Regions from separate parts of the Paenibacillus liaoningensis genome, predicted to be linked through region 1. Evidence: a T-box and tRNA genes for the amino acid it is inferred to sense, from the RefSeq annotation. Region 1 holds a T-box; the other holds one or more tRNA genes.

Region 1 (7,082 bases):
TCGTCTCCAGTTTGGAGAACCGCTCCTTCACAACGAACCGCGTATAAAGCAGCACGATTAGCACATTAAGCGCCGTTACGGCCGACACCAGCCCCGCCTTCCCTACATCAAAGGCCGTCACAATAAACATCATGCCCACTGCATTGGTAATGCCGACTGCCATCCCGACGGAAAACGTGCGGCGGAAGCTCCAGCTGCGTTTGTCTGCTGTGCCTGCCCGGTTGGCTGCCTGAGCTGCCACGCTCACGATTGGCTGAGTGCTTGGACTCGCAGTCCCGTTTCTTGCGCCACTCGTGATACCAGCATTAACCGCACTAACCGTATTAAGAGAATTGAGAGTATTAACAGCGTTAAGAGTAATTGCTGCGGCACCTGCTGCTATCTCCTGCGCTGCTTGGCCTGCTGCCGCAGCAGCAGCACGTACGGAGCGCAGGTCGCGCAGCCACCAAAGCCCAAAGCAGATCGAGCCGCTGCTGAACATGCAGACAAGCGTCGGAAACAACGGCGCATCCATCATCGTCGACCATTTTCCCGACAAATCGTTTCCGGCAAACAGCAGCATCGCCAGTAGCCCCCATTGCGCTCCTTGCAAATTGCCACGGGTAATATCATTGGAATAACGCACCAGCAATATACCCGCAATAATGATAATAAAGGAGCTGAGCTGCGCCATATTGAGCGTCTCGCCCCATACCGCGAAGGCGACAACGACGACAATTGCCGAAGGAAGCGCGGTCAAAATCGCAACAATAGAGGCTTTGCCCACGGCAAAGCCCTTGAACATGCTCGCATTTGCGCCGAAAGAGAGCAGTCCCATCTGCACGCCAATAAGCGATGAAACGGTGAAAGATGTTCCAGTCGCCAGCGTACAAACAAGTGTAATCAGCGCCCCTGAGAAAAATACACCACACAGCAGCGCATTGCGATTAAGCGCCTGCTGGCTCGTCCAATGATACAAAATCCCCCGCAGCCCAAAGCTCGTCGCCGCCAGCAAGGATAATACAAGCCACATGAATTCCATTCCTCCATCTGTGTCTGCCCACATATACTTTCCCTATCATGACAGCTGAAAGTTAGATTGTAAATGTACGAAAATAAGCGGTTTATCTATATTCAACCTTAGGACTTCTGACCTGTACAGTGTGGACAATCCTCCCTGTTCACTTGTGGATAAGTATTGGAGGTGGCGGAAAATACTCCATTTGAACTCTGTTGATAATGTGCATAACTCTGTGGATATGTTGAAAAGCAAAGCTCTATCCGCCATAGGATGGCAGGTCAAAATGTGCATATTTTCACGCTTTTGCTTCCATGTGACATAGACAAACATGGATTGAACATAGCCGTCACATCATGGGCTGGATGCCGCATATAATAGCGTAACGAGGTTACGGTGGAGGAGATGCAAACGGATGGCAAACAAAGCGCGCAAGGTCGCTATTGTAGGAGTCGGTCAGGTCGGTTCAAGCTGCGCGTATGCCTTAATTAACCAGTCGATTTGCGATGAGCTGCTGCTCATTGACCGCACGTTCGACCGGGCCTATGCACAGGCGCTCGATTTGTCGCACAGCATGGACTTTGTCCATGGCCGCACAAAGGTTGCTGCTGGAACGCTGGAGCAGTGCGGGGATGTGGACGTTATCCTTCTCTGCGCTGGGGCGTATCCCGTCGGCAGCGATGATCGGCTTGATGTGCTGCATACGGTGCGCGAGATTTATGAAACGATGATTCCGCGCATTATGAACAGCGGATTCAGCGGAATTTTTGTAGCGGCCGCCAATCCTGTGGATATTGTGACGTATGTCGTGTGGGAGCTGTCCGGCATGCCGCGTTGCCAAGTGATTGGCACCGGAACGTCCATCGACTCCTCGCGGCTCAAGACGCTGCTCTGCGAGCATTTTCCAGTGGATGCCCGCAGCGTGCAGGGCTATGTGCTTGGGGAGCATGGCGAGTCGCAGTTTCCCGCCTGGTCGCATGTGACGGTTGGCGGCAAGCCGCTGCTGCATATTTTGGCCCAGCATCCCGAGCGCTTCGGGCATGTGAAGCTCGGAGCGCTCGCGGAGCAGACCCGCAATGCCGGCTGGGAAATCTATACGCGCAAAGGCTCGACCAGCTTTGGCATCGGCAATGCGCTGGCGCATATTACCCGCTCTATTCTAAACGATGAGCATCGCATTATTGCCGTGTCTGCGATATTAAACGGCGAATATGGCCAGCAGCAAGTATGCGCTGGCGTCCCCGCGATCATCGCCCGCTGCGGGGTTAAGGAAATCGTCGAGCTCAAGCTGACTACGCGGGAGCAGCGGCTGATGGAGCGCTCATGCTCGATTATACGCCAGGCGATTGAGAGCCTGTGCCTCGTAACCGAGAAAGAATAGCTGCAAGCTTGGCCGACTAAAAACGGATTGATTTTTCTGATCGTATCCGATATGATAGCTGTTAATTAACATCAAGGAACGGGAGAGTAACCTACATGGGTGCCATTTCAAGCGAGCCGGGACAGTGGAAGCCGGCAATGGACGATTAGGTGAAGCGCACCCGGGAGATGGCGGCCTGAAACGAGCAATCATGCTAGGGACGTCCGGTTCAGCACCGTTACAACGGCGAGATGCCCCTCTTTGTTTCTGTGCGGAGGCGGCAACAAGAGTGGTACCGCGGGGATAACAGGCCTCGTCTCTTATTTTTAGAGACGGGGCCTTTTTGGCGTGCTGCTCTACTCTGGCCGGAACATTTATTTTAGAGAGGAAGATGATGATGCTGTTAATGGACAAAATCGCGCTGGCATTGGCCAAAGCGCTGGATCTGCCCGAAGCGGATATTCGGCCCTTGCTGGAATATCCGCCCGATGAGGAGCTTGGCGATGTTGCTTTCCCCTGCTTTACTTTGGCCCGCACGATGAAACAAAGCCCCGTTAACATTGCTGCTTTGCTTGAGCCCCTGCTGGCAGATGCGAGCTGGAGCGTTCGGGCTGCCGGCCCCTATTTGAATTTCAAATGGAATCGGGAACTAGCAGCCGCGCAGCTTATTGCAGATTGGCAGAACGGAACCCTCCTGCATGCAGCTATAGGGAATGGAGAGCGTGTCATAATCGACATGTCTTCGCCCAATATTGCGAAGCCGTTCGGTATTGGGCATTTGCGCTCGACGATGATCGGCAATGCGCTGTACCATATTTTGCGCAAGGTTGGCTATGAGACGGTCAGCGTCAATCACTTGGGCGATTGGGGCACGCAGTTCGGCAAGATGATTACCGCCTATCTAAAATGGGGCGACGAGCAGCAGCTTGCAGCCGATCCCATTAAGGGCTATTTGGAGCTGTATGTGCGTTTTCACGAAGAGGCAGAGCAGCACCCCGAGCTGGAGGATGAGGCGCGCAGCTGGTTCGCCAAGCTGGAAGCTGGCGATGCTGAAGCGATTCGCTGCTGGAGCCAGTTTATTGCCGACAGCCTGAAGGAGTTCAATAAGCTGTATGCCCGGCTCGGCGTCTGCTTTGACCATTTTCTTGGCGAAAGCTTCTATAACGATAAAATGGACGCCGTCGTCCAGCAGCTTCAGGAGCAGCAGCTGCTGGAGGAAAGTGAAGGCGCACAGGTCGTCCGGCTGGATGAGCATGAGCTGCCGCCTTGCCTCATTCGCAAATCCGATGGCACATCCATCTATGCGACACGTGATTTGGCGACTGCCATTTATCGCCATGAAGAGATGAAGGGCAGCGAGCTGCTGTATGTTGTCGGCTCGGAACAATCGCTGCATTTCCGCCAGCTGTTTCTCGTGCTTGAGAAAATGGGCTTTGCGTGGGCAGCCGCCTGCAAGCATATCCCGTTCGGGCTTATGAAGCTGGACGGGCAAAAAATGTCCACCCGCCGCGGCAAGGTCGTATTTCTAGAAGAAGTGCTGGATGAAGCGGTACAGCGGGCTTTGCAGAAAATAGAGGAAAAGAATCCAGCACTTGCAGGCAAAGCCGAGGTAGCCGAAGCGGTTGGCATTGGCGCCGTCGTGTTCGGGGATCTCAAAAATACGAGAATGCTCGCGGTCGATTTTGTGCTGGAGGATGTACTGAATTTTGAAGGGGAGACGGGCCCGTACGTGCAATATGCTTACGCCAGAACGCAGCGGATATTGGCAAAAGCGGCCGGCAGCGACGTCGCAGCAGCACCTCAGCCTGCAGATTATGAGTATGTGACGGGCGATTATGCTTGGCTGCTAATGAAGATGCTTTTGCGCTACACAGCAGCCCTTGGAGACGCCGCCAAACGGCATGAGCCATCGATTCTCGCCAGATATTTGATTCAGCTCGCCCAGGCGTTCAATCGTTTTTATCATCATGACAAGGTGCTCGCTGGGGACGCTGGGGAGCGGATCGTTAAGCTTAAGCTGGTGCAGGTGGCTGCCGATGTGCTTAAGGAAGGCTTAGAGCTGCTCGGCTTGAAGACGCCGATGGAAATTTAGACGCAAAGCGCAAAAAACAGGCATCCACCAGCCAGAGGCGGGGATGCCTGTTTTTGTAAGCTTGTTCAAACAAGTATTAGCTATTCGTCGGTTCCGGAATAAGATCCTTCTCGATGATCTGCTGATTGAAATGAGCAATGTTCTTCTCAAAGCAATTACAGTAGTAGTCTTTCCGGCACAATGGACACGGCACGTTCAGCATACGCGTAACGCCTGTTAATCTCCATACTGGCTTCTGGCTGTAGAACAAACGCGCCTTAGAACCTTCACTAAGTGTCATGATGAACTGATATAACCCTGAGGCAAGATCTTTGTCGGCTAAAATAACGTTCTTAATCTGCAGTTTCGAATTCAAGATTTTCACCCTTACTGTTCGTATTCAAGATTGTGTAATAATACCCTTTATAGCGCCTTAAGTCAATATTTCCGCCATTAGGTCCATCGTTTTGCTTTGAAAATCTTCATACGAAAGTAAGGAATTCCCGCTTCGGTGAATCCATTTTTATAACGAGGCATGCATGATTTATGCTCTTACACTTTTTTTCTCAAAGCAAAGATGAATATCAGATAGGCTATGATTAGTGCAAGATTGAACAGCGGAAGGATCATTTTCCAAAGCTCCTTCGGAGCCATTGCAAACATTAGCATTCCACCTATAAATAACAAATAGATGTTTTGCACTCTTCTTTGAGGCTCCCATCCTGCTCTTATGATACTAACAATGACCCATAATGTAATCAGCAAATAAGCGATTAGAGCAATTAAATTAAGCATGACCCTACCACCTCGTTCAGGGTTACAATAACGACGTACGTTTAATCACTTGCCTGCCAACTTCAATATTTACACTAGCGACTAAATTTTATCATACAGGATTTTTTATTTTTATGGATAAAAAAAGTAAAATTCACAATTGAAAGTGCTATAATAGCGTTTCATAACGAACCTGCTAGGCACATATGTAAACCAGATCGGGACTGAGGACTGAGATTCCGCTATTCTGACTTTTGAGCCGAGTTCAGGACGTAAGCGGACAGGAGAGCCGTTATCACTCCCATTATCCCAATAAAATGGCCATTTACATCGCAATAGCGGCTCCTGAGTCCGAAACCTGTGCCATAATCCGTAATTCTGTTAAAATAGCTGCGGCTGTGTCCGCCAAGTTTAACGGAAATACGTGTGACGCTAATTTCGATCTAATTCTGGCTCATTTTCGTTCATATAAAAGCACTAAAATAACTTCATAATTAAGCTGGAGGTTTTTTCATGAAATTTATAACAAAATCTTTAATGGATTTAAGTATACAGGAGACTAGACCAGTGCAAGTTCATTCTAAGCTTCCTTGTTTTTTTCAAAGCCTATGAATTTTGTATCCATTCTCTATTCCATTGCTTCTTTTTCCTTAGTCGGATTTGTTGTTTGGATTTTATTTAAGAAATCAAAAAAGTAATTTAAATTAACCATAAAGAGGATGTCCTTAAGTAGCTAAGTAGCTGCTAGCTATTACGGACATCCTTATTTTTTCATAAATATAATGATGCAGCTTTTATTTCAACGTAATCACAAACGTAATAAAATCGTTCTGCTCCTGGGAATAAGTTGCGGCGACGATTTTTTTGCCAGAAGGGCTCCAGCCGAGATCATCGGATAAATATTGGACATCCAGCTTGATCGGCACCGTATCTCCACTGATGGCATCTGCTACAAATACTCCGTTGTCGCCGTCCGTTCCTTCCGATGTCAGGCTGTAGGCCAGCTTCTTGCCATCCGGCGACCAGCTTGTGCCAAATACTTGCGTCGCGCTGCCCAGCTCAATCGGCTCATTGCCCTTGGCATCCGTAATCATCAGCGTCCGCGTCGTATTCGATGTCCGCTTCACCAAAGCGAGCTGCTTGCGCTCGGGCGAGGGGATCACCCAGACGACGTCCGTCGCCAGCTTCTCCGCCTGCTTGCTGCCATCAGGAAGAAAATACAGCACTTCATTCACCACATAATAAATGCCGCCCTCGCCAGGCACTGCCGTAAATATCCGATGATCGCTGCTCAAAATCGTCTCCAATGTGCCATCAACGCTCGCCTTGATTACTTTTCCCTCGACCGTCAAAAACAGCACATGCGTATCGTCCATCCACATGCCTGTCGTCGTATCGATCACATCGCTGCCCAGCTCGACCGACTCTCGCGTTTCCAAATTCATCATGTAGCCGTGGGCACTTTCTTCGTTATTCAGCTTATAAAATAAATATTTCCCATCCGGAGACGGCTTGGCAAATCCCTGATGCGCCGGCTGCTCATGCAAGGCCTCCTCCTGCTTCGTTGCCAGATCGTGCACATACAAATTGTTGGGAAACATCATTTCCCCTTCCACCGCTATTTTCTGCTCATTTTCATTGCGCTTGACGATGACCAGCTGCTCCTCGGTAATAAAACTAATTCCCCGCGTTCTGTCTATTTGGGCAATTTGGCTGACAGCGACCTTCGTATCGGTCGATTGGCCCGGCTCAACGACGGTAATCGTTTTATCCGGCTTTTGAATTGTTTCGCGTGCAGGTGCCGTTCCGTCTGCGCAGCCCGCCAGCAAAAAAGCCACACAGCAGGCAGCCGCGCCTGTATTTATCCATTTAAAATGGGT
Region 2 (7,082 bases), on a different contig from region 1:
ACAGAAATCAATCAAACGCTGCCCTATATCGCCATTCTCCGCACACGCTACAAGGACAAATTTGATGTCAGCTGGGACGTAGATGACAAAGCGCTCAAATATCATGTGCTCAAGCTGACCTTCCAGCCGCTCATTGAAAACAGCCTATATCATGGCATAAAAGAAAAGGACAGCTTTGGCCTAATCCGAGTGAAAGCACGGGTGTCCGGTGCGCGGCTGCTGCTCTCCGTCGTCGACAACGGCATAGGCGTAACGGCTGAAAGGCTCGCTTATTTGCGAACCCAGCTGGAAAGCAGTCTGGAGCAATCCCAGCATATCGGCATGTTTAATACGCAAAAAAGATTGAAGCTTACCTATGGCAAAACCTTCGGTTTAACCATCCGCAGCAAGCTTGGCTGGGGAACTGGCATATACATCGCGATCCCGATTGATTAAGCGCGTACAGGAGCTCATGCAGCCTTGATACGGGTGTTCGGGATGAACTACCCGTCGCCATATCGCTTATCCCCTTCCCTCCTCTCGGTCTACTTCACCCCCCTATAGATCAAAAAAAAGACGCCTGCTCTGTTCTACACAGAGCAAACGTCTCTTTTGATTGGGCAGCTGCTTGCATTTGCAGCAAATGTCTTTCATTATATTTTTCTATTTCTTCACCGCTGAAACTAATAAAAACATCGGACGGCGCATTTCCTCCTGCCAAGCTGGATGGCTATCCAGCAACTCCTTCGTTGGCGCAAGCTCCGAAAGCTGTTTAAGCTCAAACCCGGATTCAAGCAAAAGGTTCATATAAGTTGAAACCGTACGATGGTATTTAACGACATCATGCTCCAAAAATCTGGAATGGCGCAGGCCCTCCCGATGATAATCATCAAGCGGCCAATGCAGCTTTTCCCCTTCTACCCCATAATGCCAGTCCTGCCCCGCAAGCGCAGTGAACACCGGGTGCTCGACTGAAAATACAAAAGCTCCGCCTGGCGCCAAGCAATGATGGATTCTCTTGAAAAGGTCGCCCAATTGCTCCACATAGTGCAGCGCAAGCGAACTAATAACGATATCGAACTCCTCTGCTGGAAAATCGATGTCCTCAATCGCAAGCTGGCGATATTCAATCTGCTCATCGTCCGTCATTTCTTTTGCCCGTTCCAGCATGTTGCCCGAAAGGTCAATCCCAACAACCGAGCGGGCCAGCTGCTCCCGCGCATAGCGGCAATGCCAGCCAAACCCGCAGCCTAGATCGAGTACTTTTGTACCAGCCAGCTCCGGAAGCATTTGCCGAAAGAACGACCATTCTCCAGCGGCGTCCAGTCCCCCAATCGAACGAGCCATCTGGCTATAATTTGTGAAAAAAGAGGACTCATCATATTTGTTCTGCTTCAATATTTATCAGACCTCCATTACTTTAGGCGGAATGAGGGTAGAAATTATAAGATCGTTTCTGATGGACCTGATTTTTGATCTTCCATATCACCTAATATTTTTAAAGCAGCCTCACTTCTTAGAACCAATTGCATGTTCTTTTTTAATATCTGGTCAAATTTCCGGGTAACACTAACCATTGGAAGCGGCATTTTGAAGGTAATGTTATTAATGTCTCCCGAAGAGGATACGTAAGATACGATATATACTTGCAACGTTTTCCCTTTTTTTGTACCGATGCCCGACATGCCACCTAATACCAGCCCTGCTGGACCAAAAATAAGTCCACCGACAATTCCACGGCCGATTACACTTTTTTGAACCTCTCCCATGTCCTTGTCTGTTGTCAGCGTTGATTCAAGAAAGTTAGCCAATGGAATTTTGAATGTGTTTTCCACATTTCTTTTAAAGCCTTTATAAGCATGCTCTACGATAATCAAATATTCGTTATCAAATGTAATCTCCAGTTGTGCCTCCGGGTCCTTCAAATTCAATCCATCAACTAAACTTACAATCGCTTTTACCATTAACAATCATTCCCTTCGCTTCAAGTATGTAATTAACAAATTATACAACATTGCTCCGCTCTTTACCTCCACTTTTCTACAAATAATGACAATCCCACGCCACGACCTAACAATGGATCTAAAATATCCCATAACAAAAAGCCTTGCATGCCGCAAGGCTTTCTTCGTAATTAGAGGCATTAAAACCAAAAAAGCTGAGATTTGCCCCACGATCTGCCCCATAGACCAAAAGTACTCGTCCGAATTTGAAAAAACAGCAAGCAAAAAACCCCTGCTGCACAAGGGTTTCAAGTCTTTCTCTTCGTTAAGCGGGTGATGGGAATCGAACCCACGCTATTAGCTTGGAAGGCTAAAGTTCTACCATTGAACTACACCCGCAAATAATGGTCGGGACGACACGATTTGAACATGCGACCCCCTGGTCCCAAACCAGGTGCTCTACCAAGCTGAGCTACGTCCCGACAGACGATTCTTTTGTAAAGAAATGGCGTGCCCTAAGAGATTCGAACTCCTGGCCTTTTGATTCGTAGTCAAACGCTCTATCCAGCTGAGCTAAGGGCACACAATATGGAGCGGACGACGAGATTCGAACTCGCGACCCTCGCCTTGGCAAGGCGATGCTCTACCACTGAGCCACGTCCGCATTATATTTCCGCCTGTATTTCTCAAGTATTTCATCGCGGCGACAAGTAATAATATATCATGTTGCGGAGGGAATTGCAACTGTTATTTGCTCTTTTTCAAAAAAAACTTTTTTCCTCGTGCTGAGCTTTCCTTCGCTGCATGTCTCGCCATAAAAACATCAAACCGTGCTCCTTCCAGCACGGTTTGATGACCAACTATACGACTCCAGCTAATGCCGGTTTCTTATCAAGAATGACTTTGGATGCAGCCGACTCGCCTGCGAGCGCATACGGCATGCACAGCGGAACACCGGTACGCGGATCAGGCATAATATCCGCTTCAATGTTAAACACCTCGCGCAAAATCTCCGGTGTCATAACCTGTTGCGGCGAGCCTTCGCCAACGACACTGCCTTTTTTAATCGCGATCATGTGATGCGCATAACGCGAAGCGTGGTTCAAGTCATGGACAACCATAACGACCGTCCGGTTATTAACCTCGTTAAGCTTCTCAAGCAAATGCAATACTTCGAGCTGATGCGCCATATCAAGGAACGTGGTTGGCTCATCCAAAAATAAAATATCCGTTTCTTGCGCCAAAGACATCGCGATCCAGGCACGCTGGCGTTGTCCGCCAGACAGTTGGTCAACCGGACGGTCTGCAAAATCAACCATTCCTGTCGCTTCAATCGCCCATTGAATAATTTTACGGTCATCCTTGCTCACAGAGCCGAAGCCCTTCTGATAAGGAAAACGTCCATACGATACAAGCTCAGATACAGTCAGACCATCTGGAGCAGTCGGATTTTGCGGCAAAATCGCCAGCTGCTTCGCCACTTCCTTCGTCGCTTGCTTATGAATCGACTTCCCATCCAGCAATACGCTGCCTGCAGATGGATTCATCAGACGAGCCATCGTTTTCAAAATCGTCGATTTACCCGAACCGTTAGACCCTACCAACGCAGTAATTTTTCCTTGTGGGATAGCAATATTCAGATCTTGAACGATTAACCGTTCATCATAAGCAATGTCGAGATTCGATGTTGTGAGGCGAATCATGTGACATGCACGCTCCTTCCGATGCCCGCTTATACGGGTTTTTTGCTGATTTTATTATATAAGGTGAAACGGTTATCGCTATCCTCTGGCGGCGCGGCGCGTTTCATTCCGAAAAATAGAGAGAAAGGATAGCGTTAGGTTACCCTTTCCTATATTTCAAGGTGAAACGGTTGTCGCCGTCCTCTGGCGGCAAAGCTACCGTTTCGCGTTGAAATATAAGCCCATTATAAGTGTGAAACTTATAAATGCTTATATTTTAAAAACACACGACTTATCATTCATTAAGCATGATAACTATTATCAGTATCATTCAATAATTAATGATAATCGTTCTCACGTATAAAGTCAATGAAAATAAAGCAATTGTTAAGGCTAAAATAAATTTGCACAGCCCAAACCCCGCCTAACGGCTTCTTATTGTTGCAAGAAGCCTTTGCTGCGGAGAAACTCGCCCATATGCAGACGCGGATGATTGATTTTGGCCGCCATTGATTCGGACCAGCTCGTATTCAGTTTTCCTTCTGACCGCTCCAGCATATACTGCCTAATCGTCTCGTCATACTCCCGAATGCCGCTTTCCACTGCTTTCTGATCATAGCTGTCTTCATGCAAAATCGCCTGCTGCGGCAGTCTTGGACGCGTCAGCGGCGCTTGATCCGGCTCCCCCATGCACATTCCGAATACGGGGTACACATGCGATGGCAGCCCTAATAGCGCTGAAACCTCCTGCGGATTGTTGCGGATACCGCCAATATAGACAATTCCGTAGCCAAGCGATTCTGCCGCGATTGCTGCATTTTGAGCTGCCAGCGCAGTATCGACTGTGGCAACGATAAAATTTTCAACCGTGCTCGTCATATCGCCCTCAAAATGAAGCTTGGCTGCCTGTTCATAACGGAACAGATCCGCGCACCAGACGAGAAATACTGGGCATTCCTCAATATACGCCTGGTTGCCGGAAAGCTCGGCCAGCTGTTTCCGCTTATCTCGGTCACTCACGTTGATTACCGTGAAGCACTGCATACTGCTTGAGGTAGAAGCCTGCTGCGCCGCCTCTATTATTTTTGCCAGTGTCGGCTGTGGAATGGGGGTCGATTTGAATTTCCGTATGGAGCGGTGATTAAGCAGCACGTCTATCGTTTCAGGCCACATCATGATCAACTCATTTCTATATATAGTTTTACTCATTAACCTACATCTTCGTTGTGCAAAAGGGCAACCGCCTCATCAAGCTGCCCATCAATGGCCAGCGGCGAGTACACCCACCATTTGTTAAAAGGAACCATATGCATGCTGCCACTGCGGACTGCCGCGAGATTTTGCCAGCGTTCGGACATTTGCAATCGCTTAAAAGCTTCTGGAGCTCCTTTATCCTTCGGATTGACCATAATTATGAGCCGATCGGCGTCGTATTTTGACAGCTCATGATACGGTTTAGGCTCGGAAAAAATAAACGGCGCTCCCGCCTCCATATGCTGCTTCACAAGCGGATGGGGATTGAGGCCAAGTGTCTGAAAAAAAACATGTCCCATATTTCGGCCCCCTACTACTCTGAATGTATCGCTTTCCATGACCAGCACGGCGCATGTCTCCTTGCCACCAATAAGACGCTGGACCCGTTCCCTCGCTTGATCCGCTTTAGCCATATGCCGTTCCATCCATTCTCGTTCCTGTTTCCGCTTGCCTACAATGGCTGAAATTTGTCGCAGCTGCCCATAAACGTCCTGGGTATGCCAATCGATAGGAATAACCTCGGCTAGTTGGCTAAGCTGCTCCTGCTCCTCAGACAGCATATGCTCATAACCTAAAATCAAGTCAGGCTTCATAGCTCGAACAGCATCCATGTCACATGGTTCCCATTTGAACGGGGTCATTGCTCTTGCATGCTCACGCACATAATAATTTTCGAATAGATGGTAATCGGGGGCGCCTACAGGCACATGACCAAGGGCCAGCAAATGCGATGTATAGAGAAGGCCAATAACCCGGGGCTCTCTCGTCTGCATATATACCCGGGGTGATACGCCAACCTGCTGCTTAAACTTTCGGCTAAAATAAAATTCATCCTTAAAGCCAACATGGCTGGCTACTGTGACCATATCATTCGAAGCGACCAGCAGCAGCTTCTTAGCCCGGTCCATGCGCAGCTTGCCCAAATAATCCATCGGGCTTGCTCCCGTCACCTGCTTGAACAAATGAGTGTACTGTCGTATACCCACACCCGCTAAATTCGCGAGCTCCGGCAGTATTATTTTGCTTTTATAGTATTCCTTCATATATAAAATCGTTCGTTGTACGGCATGCTCCGCATCCCTGGAGTCGTTAGAAGCCGCAGCGGCGGCAGCAAATAAATAAATGGCCTCCTGCAGGTTAATATTGCGCTTAAATCGCTCCATTCCGCTCACAGCCGTTCGTAAATCAAACAATGAATCCATAACGTCCATGAATGGGGCAAACGGCTTTATGAAGAAGGGATGGCCCACAGCAAAGGAGAGCAGCTCCTTGCCATCCTCTTCAACACTCGCGGACGCGGCTTCAAACTCAAGCGAATAATACTGAATCCGTCCATCCACCGTTCCATTGACCTCTATAGTTGAATTGGGCTCAAACAGAACGCAGGTGCCTGGCTGAAGCAATATAGGATGTCCTTGGAACAACACAGTTGTCGTTCCTTGCGTTATGGCCAATAACGTATATGCCCTAGCGTTTTGGGACAGCGCTGGTATCCCTTCAGTACATGAGCCCTTAGTAATCTGAACCCAGCGGAGCTGCAAATCATCTAGGTGTTCATCCATATCCGCCATTTGACCTTGTTCCCCTCCCATTATGATAACCGTTCTCAAAAATGCTATCATTTTATTGTAGCGGAAAAATGCCCAAGCGTAAACGGCTGAAGCCATCCTTTGGCGGCAAAGCTTCCGTTTCGCGTAGAAACATAGAGAAAGGATGGAAAAACCATATCCTTTCCTATATTTATAAAAAAAAAGCTTTCCCATTGAATCAGGAAAGCTTCATTGCCAGCTGTTCGTTTATTTTTTGAATAACTGCATCGTTTCATCCAGCAAAGCGTCGGTCGAAAACAACGTATAGGACCACCATTTATCATGCGGTACGATATATACTTTGCCATTTTTCACTGCGGAAAGACTTTTCCAAATCGCCGATTGCTGCATTTCTTCAAAAAATTGCTCCGAACCCGGCTGTGTAATATCTACCTTTACGATCAACCGATCCGCATCATAATCCGGCAGTTTTTCAAGCGATAGTGAATCGGTATACACAAAATAATCTTCGCTATCATCAATTTGCTTCTGAATGGATGGCAGCGGTTTAAGCCCCAGCAAATCATAAAGCACATGTCCCATGTTGCGATTGCCGGCTACCTGGAACGAGTTTTTAAAAATTTGAATCGCAGCAACTGTCTCATCTGGCTCAACATACTGCTTAATCTCTTCCT

The links. The T-box of region 1 lies ahead of argS (arginine--tRNA ligase). A T-box ahead of a tRNA ligase gene usually reads a tRNA of that ligase, here a tRNA-Arg.
Region 2: it encodes a tRNA-Arg, which carries the amino acid that the T-box ahead of argS (arginine--tRNA ligase) is inferred to sense. The anticodon was not compared.

The regions. Positions count from the first base shown of each region.
Region 1 is NZ_JCAALU010000003.1:88,086-95,167, forward strand. Features, by position in the region: gene AC6B99_RS04995 (EamA family transporter) at 1-1,012, opposite strand, end outside; gene AC6B99_RS05000 (L-lactate dehydrogenase) at 1,413-2,378, shown strand; T-box leader at 2,444-2,681, shown strand; gene argS (arginine--tRNA ligase) at 2,758-4,449, shown strand; gene AC6B99_RS05010 (hypothetical protein) at 4,526-4,804, opposite strand; gene AC6B99_RS05015 (hypothetical protein) at 4,981-5,223, opposite strand; gene AC6B99_RS05020 (hypothetical protein) at 5,997-7,082, opposite strand, start outside.
Region 2 is NZ_JCAALU010000030.1:6,892-13,973, reverse strand. Features, by position in the region: gene AC6B99_RS31795 (histidine kinase) at 1-435, shown strand, start outside; gene AC6B99_RS31790 (class I SAM-dependent methyltransferase) at 643-1,377, opposite strand; gene AC6B99_RS31785 (hypothetical protein) at 1,422-1,943, opposite strand; tRNA gene AC6B99_RS31780 (tRNA-Gly) at 2,251-2,321, opposite strand; tRNA gene AC6B99_RS31775 (tRNA-Pro) at 2,328-2,404, opposite strand; tRNA gene AC6B99_RS31770 (tRNA-Arg) at 2,429-2,505, opposite strand; tRNA gene AC6B99_RS31765 (tRNA-Gly) at 2,512-2,586, opposite strand; gene AC6B99_RS31760 (ABC transporter ATP-binding protein) at 2,783-3,625, opposite strand; gene nfsA (oxygen-insensitive NADPH nitroreductase) at 4,040-4,813, opposite strand; gene AC6B99_RS31750 (helix-turn-helix domain-containing protein) at 4,813-6,429, opposite strand; gene AC6B99_RS31745 (ABC transporter substrate-binding protein) at 6,655-7,082, opposite strand, start outside.